Stratiformator vulcanicus: one gene and its partner. Each later gene encodes a partner of the first gene's protein in a complex. Links are inferred from orthologs where the notes say so. Each region holds a gene or a part of one and is shown in the gene's direction. Other genes may lie near its edges.

Region 1 (6,005 bases):
TGGGCACTGGCGGGCTTGTGTTCGCCTTCCTGTTGTCGCGACGAATGTTCGATGCCCGCACCGGGTTCTTCGCGACGCTGCTCGCGGCCGCCTGCCCCGGCAATGTCGTGATGAGTCTGCTAATGACCATCGACGCCCCGCTGATGTTCTTTTGGGGCGCGGCGGTGTATTCCCTGTGGCGAATGCTCGAGGGCGGCCCGCAAAGAAACTATTGGGCGATCGCCGCAACGCTGGCGATCGGGCTCGGCGTCCTCTCGAAGCAAACGATGCTGGGAGTGATTCCGCTGACGGGACTTTTCCTCATTTCGTCAAAGTCCGAGTGGAAGCAACTCAGGCACGCTTCGACGTGGCTTGTGCCGATCGTCGCGATGCTGTTTCTGCTTCCGGTCTTGGAGTGGAACAGTCGGCACGATTGGATCACGTTTCAACATACCAGTGAGCATTTCGGCTCCAAGACCGAAGTGACGCCACTGTCGCTGCGAATGGCTCGGGCACTCGAATACTTCGCCAGCCAGTTCGGCGTGCTGTCGCCGGTGACGTACGGAACCTTTCTGACGGCCGGGATTGGTTGCCTGCTGGCGTTTCGATCGTTGGGCCGACGGGAACGATTTCTCGTCGCCTTCAGCATCGTTCCGTTGATTGGGGTATTCGGTTTGAGCTGGCTGCAGCGGGTCCAACCGAACTGGCCGGCCCCGTTTTACGCGACCGGGGTGATTCTGGTCGCAGCCTGCCTATGCTCGAAGGTCGGAGCCGAGTGGAAAGTCTGGGACCGCTTCGGCAGTCAGATGCTGTGGCGACGTGCTGCGATTGCGACCGGCATCGCGGCCTCATTGCTCACGTATGCGACTCCGTTTGCTGTAACAGCCACCGGCATTGCGGGAACAGGTCTCGACCCGACGATCCGACTCCGCGGTTGGCGGGAAACCGCCGCAGCGATCGATCAATTATGGGCCGACGATGAACGGGTAAGAGAGGTCCCGGTCATCTTCACCGAGAATCGCACGCCGGCGAGCCCCGTCGCGTTCTATCTCGCCGACCAACCGCTCGTCGATTGCGACAATCCGACCGGCCGAATCATCAGCCAGTACGACCTGTGGCCCGACCCGGCGGAGATCGGGCGGACCGGTGCCTACGTCATTACCCCCGCAGTCAGCGGGCCGGGGCAACATCTGATGGATGATGCCCTCGCCTGGCGTGAACTTGGCGAAATCAACGTTCCGCTCGGAGCGGGCGAAAGTCGCCACTACAAGCTATTTCGGCTCTACGGCACCGAAGACGGCCCGACGCTGCCGGCTGATGCGACGCCGCTTCGAAAGACGTTCGCCGACTCGGCTGGGACCGACACCGCGATTCGCTGAGAGCGATTGCCGAGACTCGTCGCGTGATTCACAGAATTCTCTCAGTGAATCTGTATCAATAGTGCGGCGGCTTCTCAGCGGTCGGGTCGCGATTTTCAGGGTCGTCCTCCAGCTTTTCGACGCGATTCTCAAATTTGTTGAGTTTTCGCTCGATCGTCTCGAGCTGTCTCATTTGCTTCAGCAGGACCTCGCCGAGCTGTTCCAACTCGTGCTGCGTGTGCATCAGGAGCGACTCGACCTCGGCGAGGCGGGCTTTCGAATCGGGAAGTTCCCCACCCGGCGAATGGTCGTTCATCTGCGTCCTTCGTGCTCACTATGGTTCCGAAACGCGCACCTTTATGATTGCACTGTAAAAAGCGCAACCACCGTACGATCCAGCAAGGCATCCCTGCCGGAGGCACAAACCCCCGGATGGGCGGAAGGTTTTGAAGATGGCTCAGGAGTTCAAGTTACCGCAGGTCTCCGAAGGTGTCGAAGAAGCGGACATCTCCGAAATCATGGTCGCCGAGGGGGACACCATCAGTCCCGAGCAGACGATCATGGAGGTCGAGACCGAAAAAGCGGTCGCCCCGGTCGAGTGCCCTTTCGGAGGGACGATCTCGAAAATTCATGTCAGTGAAGGTGACACCGTCAAGGTCGGCGACGTCCTCATCACCGTCGAAGGTGGCGAAGGTGAATCAGAGGATGGCGGAGATTCATCGGCCGATACGAGCGGGCAAGCACAGGCCGAATCAAAGTCGGGACAGAAACCCGCACCGCAGCCGTCATCGGAAACCGAAGTTGATTCAGATGCCGTCGACCTCGTCGTGCTGGGAGGCGGTCCCGGAGGATATCCGGCTGCCTTTGATGCCGCCGACCACGGGCTGAAGGTGGTTATGGTCGATGAAAACATCCAACCGGGCGGCACCTGCCTCCGCGTCGGCTGTATCCCTTCGAAGACGTTGCTGCACGTCGCCAAGCTGATCCACGAAGCCGAAGAAGCGAAGCAGTGGGGCCTGACCTTCGGCGAGCCGAAGATCGATCTCGACCGGCTCCGCGGCTTCAAAACGGGCGTCGTCGATCAACTGACCGGCGGCATTAGTCAGCTCGGCAAAGGACGGGGCGTCGAGATTATTCAGGCCCGCGGCACCTTTGTCGATTCGAACACGCTCAGCCTGACCAAACCGGACGGCTCCAACGAGACACTCAAATTCAAGAAGTGCATTCTCGCGACCGGCAGTGTCCCCGCGATGCCGTCGTTCTTTGACATCGGCGACGAACGAGTCATGAACTCGACCGGGGCGCTGGAGCTAAAGGATGTTCCAGCGAAGCTCCTCGTTGTTGGTGGTGGTTACATCGGCCTCGAGATGGGAAGCGTTTACGGAGCCCTGGGGTCGGAAGTATCGGTGGTCGAAATGACCGACGGACTGCTGCCCGGCGCCGATCGCGATCTCGTCAAGCCATTACAACAGAAGCTCGCGAAGGAATTCGCGGCGATTAATTTAAACACGAAAGTCGAGTCGCTTGAAGCGACGAAAGACGGCATTAAAGCGACCTTCTCCGGTGAAGCTGTCGACAAGGGAGCTGATGCAGAGCAGGTCTTCGATCGCGTTTTAATCGCGATCGGTCGCCGCCCGACGAGTAAGGGCATCGGCCTCGAAAACACGCGCGTCGAGACCGATGACAAGGGCTTCGCCGTGGTCGATAAGGCCATGCGAACCAGCGATCCGAATATCCTCGCGATTGGCGACGTCGCGGGCGAACCGATGCTCGCCCACAAAGCCACGCGAGAAGCTCGGATTGCCGTTGAGACGCTGCTGGGTCATAGCACCGAGTTCGATAACGTCGGCATCCCCGCCGTGGTCTTTACCGACCCCGAACTCGCCTGGGTCGGGATCACCGAAGCCGAAGCAAAAGCCGCGGGCCGTAAGGTAAAGGTGTCGAAATTCCCGTGGGCGGCGAGCGGACGCGCCCAGACGATTGATCGGATTGATGGACTGACCAAATTGGTTTGTGACCCCGAAACCGACCGCATCCTCGGGGTTGGAATCGTCGGTGCGAACGCGGGCGAATTGATCGCCGAAGGCACGCTCGCCGTCGAAATGGGAGCCGTCGCTGAGGACCTTGCCGCGACGATTCACGCCCACCCGACGCTGTCGGAAACACTCATGGAATCGGGCGAAGGCGTCGGCGGACAAGCCACACACTACTATCGGCCCAAGCGATAGGTGTAAGAAACAATTAAAAACAGACGAAGTCATCGAACAAGCCCGCAGCGCAAGCAAGGGATCTGGATATTAAATGATTCGATCGGGGAAACGCCCGTCGACACTACGAACCGCGGATCAGTCGCCGGTTAGTTTCGATGCTCTTCGCTTCCAGACACGATAGCGATCAACCGCAATTAGCGATTGCGTCGGAAAGAGCCATTGAGATAATGGTGAATAGTGTTCCGGCGCCGAGAGAGGAAACCGGCCATGTCGACCGTCATTTTTCATGACCCCGACGTCCAAATTCCGCTCGGCGCAGCCGAGTCATTGGAAAATTTCACCGCTTGGGCACGGTCTGATCATTTTCCCCTGCGGGGACGTATCGATTACATCGATGGTGATATTGAGATCGATATGAATGCGGAGGAACTCGCCGATCATGGCGGCCCCAAAACGCATATTGCAGTTGAAATCACACTTCGGACCGTCGAGTTGGACTTGGGCGAGGTTTACATATCGGACGCGCGATTAAAGTCGGTACCAGGTAACCTGTCGGCTGAGCCGGATATCCTCGTCGTGACTTACGAGTCAATTCGAAACGGCGATGTCAAACTTCATCCGCCATCGAATAACAGGCCGGGGAAATTCACGCTCGTCGAGGGTCCGGTCGCTTTAGTGGTCGAAATCGTCAGCGACAGTTCCGTATTCAAAGATAAGGAAAAGTTGCGGACCGCGTATTTTGAAGCGGGCGTGGCTGAATATTGGCTCGTCGATGCCCGTGAAGAAGCGTTGCAGTTCGACCTACTCACGCGTGATCCCGAATCTTCTCAATATGTCGAGCGGCAACCCGACGAGAACGGTTTTCTGCGCTCAGACGTGCTAGATGCTGCGTTTCGACTGGAGCGGTCCCTTAACCCTGCCGGATACAATCGGTATCGTCTGATTCGCAGGGAAGACGGGTGAATGTAGCAACAACTGCCGTCTCAATTCGCGGCATCGGTAAACGCTTCGGCGGCATCACCGCTTTAGAAGACGTTTCTTTCGACGTGGCCGACGGTGAACTGCACGCGATTTGCGGTGAGAACGGTGCCGGCAAAAGCACCCTGATGAAGATTCTTTCGGGCGTGTTGACCGACTACGAAGGCGAGCTCGCCGTGCGGGGCCGACCGGTCCGCTTCACCGGCACCCAAGATGCCGAGGCCGCCGGGATCAGCATTATTCACCAGGAACTCAATCTCGTCGAAGAACTCTCCGCGGCAGCGAACGTGTTCTTGGGACGAGAACGGACGACAAGGTTCGGACTACTCAACGAACGCCAGATGAATGAGGAGGCTCGTTCGCTCTTTAAGGACTTAGAAACCGACATTGCGCCGGCGCGACCCGTATCCGAATTAAGAATTGGAGATCAGCAGCTCGTCGAAATCGCCAAAGCCCTTTCGCTGAAGAGTGACGTCCTAATTATGGACGAGCCGACAAGCGCGCTGACGGAGGGCGAAGTCGAACGCCTTTATCGCGTCATCGCCACACTTCGCGAGCGGGGCACAACGATCCTCTATATTTCGCACAAAATGGACGAGGTTTTCCGTCTTGCCGATCGCATTACGGTCCTCCGCGATGGCCGCCACGTGACGACGCTCGATCGATCAGAGACATCGCCGCGTGAAGTGACTCACCAGATGGTCGGACGCGAGATCGAGAATGCTGATCTTGTAGGCGACCGTACTCTTGGCGATGTCGTGCTCAGTATCCATAGTCTTAAATTACCCCGGCCCGGTCATGCGAAGCAGTGGCGACTGGAGGACATTCACTTTGATTTGAGAGCGGGAGAAGTGCTCGGTTTCGCCGGCCTAATGGGGGCGGGACGCACTGAACTATTGGAGTGCCTGTTCGGCACCAGTCCGGAGCGGCCGCAAGGTCTGATCGAACTCAATGGTCGGGCCGTTCATTTTGACGCCCCGCATCAAGCGATGAAGGCCGGGATCGCACTCGTAACCGAGGACCGCAAACGGCTCGGGCTGTTCTCATTAATGACAGTCCGCGAGAACGTGACGCAATGCACGCTCAATCAAGTGGCACGCCGAGGCGTTGTTTCTCTTAAGAAAGAACGTCAAGCGGCACGCGAATCGGTGGCATCACTGGGAATTAAGACCGCTGGGACGGAGGCGAACGTGATGAGCCTTTCCGGCGGCAACCAGCAAAAGTGCATCATCGCCCGTTGGCTGCGGACGAACCCGCAGGTGCTGTTGCTCGACGACCCAACCCGCGGCGTCGACGTCGGGGCGAAGGCAGACATCTATCAGATCATCAATAAGCTGGCCCGGCAGGGGATGGCGGTGATCGTGACTTCGAGCGAGTTGCCGGAATTAATGACCCTCTGTGATCGTATTCTGATACTGTGCGAAGGCCGCCTCACTGGCAAATTCACCCGTGGCGAATTCACCGAACAAGCGATTATGGA
Region 2 (4,440 bases), 970 kb from region 1 along the record:
AGCACGCTCGAAGGCAAAGAGTCGAAGGCATCGGTCAGGCCGCAATTGTTCGGGAGCGGGCCGATTATGAATTGCGTGCGGGAAGCTCAGGATATCCTCGCCGAGAAATTCGGGATCGGAACCGACGCCTGGAGTGTGACCAGCTACAACGAATTGCAGCGTGAGGCTCGCGCCTGCACTCGTTGGAACCGGCTTAATAGCGACAAGTCGCCTCGCAAGAGCTTCCTCGAAAACCAACTCGACGGCATCGACGGTCCGGTCATTGCCGCCAGTGACAACATTCGCGCCGTGCAGGATCAGGTTCGCGAGTGGGTTCCGACCCGCTACGTTGCGCTCGGCACCGACGGGTTCGGACGCAGCGAAACGCGTGACAACCTGCGACGACACTTTGAAGTCGACGCCGAAAGCATCGTCTACGCGACTCTGGCCGCGCTCGCAGAGGACGGCCACTTCGACAAGTCGAAGCTTCCCGGCATTCTTAAAGACTTCGGCATCAACCCCGAAACCATTGACCCGATCAAGGCCTAGCGGCCCGAAACAAGCCCGCAGCGCAAGCAAGGGATTTAATCGAGAACACCACGCGTGCACGAGAAACCAAATTAAGGCATCGTGGTAATGCGATGTCTTAAGAGCGAAATCCCTCGCTCGCGCTTCGGGCTTTTCTCACACTGAATTTTAACTTTTATCTCCTTCCTCCTCGCCCCTGACTCGTTCAAGCAATGATCGAATTTAAACTCCCCGAAGTCGCCGAAGGCGTGACCTCCGCGGACATCTCCGAAATCATGGTCTCGGAGGGTGACACCGTTGAGGAGGGGCAGACCGTTTGCGAGGTCGAAACCGAAAAGGCCGTCGCCCCGGTCGAGTGCCCGCACGCCGGGACGATCGCCAAGATTCACGTCGCCACCGGTGACAGTGTCGAAGTCGGCGCGGTCTTAATGTCGATTGAAGAGACGGCCGGAGCGAGCAAAGAGGGGGCATCGGCCTCAACCGAGCCCGCAAAATCAGAATCGGCCAAGCCCGCTGCGGAACAGCTTGCTTCGGAAAAGGCGGCGTCGGCGGAACCGTCACCGCAGCCCGCGTCGGCCCAAGGGTCGGCGGAGCCTCGCTTCACACTCACCGACAGCAACGGCAAACGTCCGCCCGCTGCGGCGGCCCCGAGTGTTCGCCGGCTCGCCCGTGAAATGGGAATCGACCTGCAGGACGTCCCCGGCTCCGCTCGGGGCGGCCGAATTACCAAAGAAGACCTCGAAGCCTATGCGTCGGGCCAAACCACCGGTGCGGCCACTCCGGCGATCCACCGCGGCGATCTGACGACAACGGCGACCGGTTCCGATGTCGGACTGATGGCCGCGCCCCCGCTGCCCGACTTCACGCAGTTCGGGTCCGTCTCGCGCGAGAAGATGAACAAGCTCGCGCGAACCGCCGCCACGAATCTCTCTTACAGTTGGCAGACGATTCCCCATGTCACGCAGCACGACATGGTCGACATTACCGACCTCGAAGCCTCCCGTAAGAGCTTTATGGCGGGGGCCGGCAAGAACGGCCCCAAGATCACGATGACCGCCATCATGATCAAAGCCTGCTGCGCCGCTTTAAAGCAGCATCCGAAGTTTAATTCGAGCCTCGATCTGGGCTCCGGCGAGATCGTGGTGAAGGAATACTTACACATCGGTATTGCGGTCGACACCGAGGCCGGTCTGGTCGTGCCGGTGATCCGTGATGCTGACCAAAAGACGATCCTCGATATCGCTGCGGAACTGACCGAAATCGCCGGACGGGCCCGTGACCGCAAGTTGTCGATCAACGAAATGCAGGGCGGCACCTTCACGATCACCAACCTCGGCGGCATCGGCGGCTCCAGCTTTACGCCGATCGTGAATCACCCCGAGGTCGCGATCCTCGGAATGAGCCGCGGCCAGAAGCAATTAAAACTAGCGGACGGCCAACCGGTCGAACGGATGATGCTCCCACTGAGCCTCAGCTACGACCACCGCGTCATCAACGGAGCCGACGCCGCCCGCTTCATCACAACCCTCAACCGCAGCCTGAGCGACTTCATGACGCTGCTGGTCAGTGCGTGAAATTGAACGACTTCGCCGACGTGGACGACCAACTCGGTCCGTTCATAAGCCGAAACTCTGAATCATCGTTGGCCGGTTCGCGATTAAACTCGGGTCGGTCCCACTGGACGAAACGAGTGAGACATAATGCATCCATGGCATGACGTAACCCCCGGTGAGCAGTTGCCTGAGCAGTTTCAGGCGATCGTGGAGATCCCGCAGGGGTCGAGCGTGAAGTATGAGCTCGACAAAGAGACGGGGCTGCTGCGGCTCGATCGGATGCTCTATTCGGCGGTTTATTACCCGTCGAACTACGGCTTTATTCCGCAGACGTTGGCGGAAGACGACGACCCGCTCGACGTGCTTGTACTTTGCAAAGAGCCGGTCGATCCGCTGACGATCCTGAATGCCCGCGCGATCGGCCTGATGACCATGATCGACGCCGGGGCGAAGGACCATAAGGTGCTCGCCGTCGCGACCGACGACCCCGAATACAACTGGTGTACCGAGGCGGGCGAGTTACCCGCGCACCGGTTAAATATGGTCCGACGGTTCTTTCAGGACTATAAGATGCTGGAGGGCAAGGCGGTCGAAGTCGACGAAATCCAACCCGCCGCCGCCGCCCGCCCGGTTATTGAAGACGCGCTTAACGAATACAGCAAGAAACGGCGTAAGGGCTTTCAGTATCATAAGGGGTGAGTGGCAAACCCGACGCATGTCCCGACTGTGCAGCGTCGATTGAGTTATTACTCAAAGTCATCGCGTTCAAATCCACCCCCGATGAACCTCACGCTGGGTATCAACGGCCCCGACCAGACGATGGCGGGGGCGAGTTCGACGGTCGAGTCAGAATAACCGGAGCCGGGGCCGACGTTCTGAAAGCCGGGATTGAGTACTCCGTCGCCGTTAAGGTCGTTAACCCGCTTCACTCTCCCGTCGGCCATTAAGATGCAGGCGAACGTCGCCCCCAACGGCCCGCTCGAATGAGGCGTTCCCCACTGCCGGGTGTCCTGCAGCCATTCGCGTTTCGTCGGAGGCGTGATCGTTTTGATGTCATAATTGATTTGCTCGTCTCGAGTGAAACAGTGTGCATGGTTGTGATCGCTTACCAACCCGGACTCGACCAGCATCATTCCCGGCTGAGGGGTGAGAAACGTTCCGCTTGACTGATCCCAGGCAATCGGACCACCCGTCTGCGTTTCCGCCAGCGGGTCGCCTTGTTGAAAATTATTGCCGAAGTCGCTGACCAAACTCCCTCTTTCGCCGGGGGCGATGCCGCCGTCGGCTGCGAATGGGATTGCATTGGAAGGAATCGAGCCCGTCTCAAGATCGCGCCTCCGCATCGGTCCGAAGCTACCGGCCGGATCGGTCACACGACCCTCTTCCCGGACCACGGCAATGTGGTTGCCATCGCAGTCGTGTCGTATTTTGCTGCGTGTGAGAAACCAACTCGCGACGTAATTCGTCTCGTAACCTGCGGCGACCATCTTGTCGACGCGATCAATACGCTCCGAACTGCCGGGATCGAACAGTCCGATATCGCTTTTCCCGTCACCGTCCGTATCCGCAGCGAATCCTTCGCACAAACCGATGTTTCGGTCGGCGAACGTCCCGGCATCGACCAATGGCTGTGTCGGTGACTCCGATCGGCCAATTAGATCGTTTAACGTGGCTGAGCCGAATGTGAGATACTCCGGGCACAACAGCGGGTTCGCAGGGTCCTCACTCTCTCGAAGCGGCTCAAGTACCTGAAAGTCGGCGACCCAGCCGTATGTATCGGGGCAGCCGTCGCGGAGATAGTCGTATCCGCCGGAGCAAAACGCCTCGCGCGGATCATTGACGGAAAACGTATGCAGCGAAACCGCGATCATTCTCAGCCTGTTTTCGCAATCCACCGCGCGGGCGGAATGCGTCATCGCCTGTAGCGCGGGAATCCCGAGGGTGACAAGCAACGCGATGACGCCGATTCCGACCATCGTCGAGGCCAGTCTTACATTGTAATGCGGCGCATTCATTCGAACGTCCCTTTATAAGGGATGCTCGAAGGAATACACGGGCCGGACCAGGCGACTTTGAGCGTGAGCTCAACTGTGTCACTCGCGTAGCCCGATTTGGATTCTTCGCCGACTTGAAAGCCCGGGTTGAGTCGACCGTCTCCATCGACGTCGCTGATGGTCTTCGCGCTCCCGTCGGCCATCAAGATCACTCCGACCTGCTTTGCCTCCGAGCCGCCGTAGTGCTCGGCGGCCCATTGGCGGGTGTCCTGCAGCCACAGCTTTTGGTCCATCCCGCCATCGCCCGGATTTTCTTCATCCGGCAACTCGTCCAGGCAGAACGGCTTCAGTTTTTCATCTTTTCGATTGGCCGGCACCAGAACTGT

What was found. The genes of interacting proteins can lie anywhere in the genome.
Region 2: the proteins of lpdA (region 1) and Pan189_RS03400 are in contact, whole or in part, in a crystal structure (PDB 1EBD), measured with the Geobacillus stearothermophilus proteins. The link is inferred for Stratiformator vulcanicus from one-to-one orthologs. Residues at the interface, in WP_049624544.1 of Geobacillus stearothermophilus: Pro340, Ser341, Asp344, Tyr345, Arg403, Asp406, Val408, Glu431, Ala432, Gly433, Asp438; in WP_033016211.1 of Geobacillus stearothermophilus: Ile130, Ala131, Met132, Pro133, Arg136, Arg140, Glu141, Asn155, Arg157.

Annotation. Positions count from the first base shown.
Region 1 is NZ_CP036268.1:1,888,185-1,894,189, reverse strand. Bases 1,253-4,177 are described here. They hold lpdA (dihydrolipoyl dehydrogenase), read left to right. Parts: upstream 1,253-1,789; coding sequence 1,790-3,565; downstream 3,566-4,177. Other genes in these bases: Pan189_RS07330 (Uma2 family endonuclease), read left to right, coding at 3,815-4,177; Pan189_RS07340 (SlyX family protein), read right to left, coding at 1,414-1,653; Pan189_RS07345 (ArnT family glycosyltransferase), read left to right, coding at 1,253-1,358. Outside these bases: more of Pan189_RS07345, read left to right, coding at 1-1,252; more of Pan189_RS07330, read left to right, coding at 4,178-4,510; Pan189_RS07325 (sugar ABC transporter ATP-binding protein), read left to right, coding at 4,507-6,005. UniProt on the Escherichia coli protein: Lipoamide dehydrogenase is a component of the glycine cleavage system as well as of the alpha-ketoacid dehydrogenase complexes.
Region 2 is NZ_CP036268.1:918,386-922,825, forward strand. The notes cover bases 1-2,900. They hold Pan189_RS03400 (2-oxo acid dehydrogenase subunit E2), read left to right. Parts: upstream 1-719; coding sequence 720-2,081; downstream 2,082-2,900. Other genes in these bases: aceE (pyruvate dehydrogenase (acetyl-transferring), homodimeric type), read left to right, coding at 1-528; Pan189_RS03405 (inorganic diphosphatase), read left to right, coding at 2,205-2,759; Pan189_RS03410 (DUF1559 domain-containing protein), read right to left, coding at 2,807-2,900. Also shown: more of Pan189_RS03410, read right to left, coding at 2,901-4,075; Pan189_RS03415 (hypothetical protein), read right to left, coding at 4,072-4,440.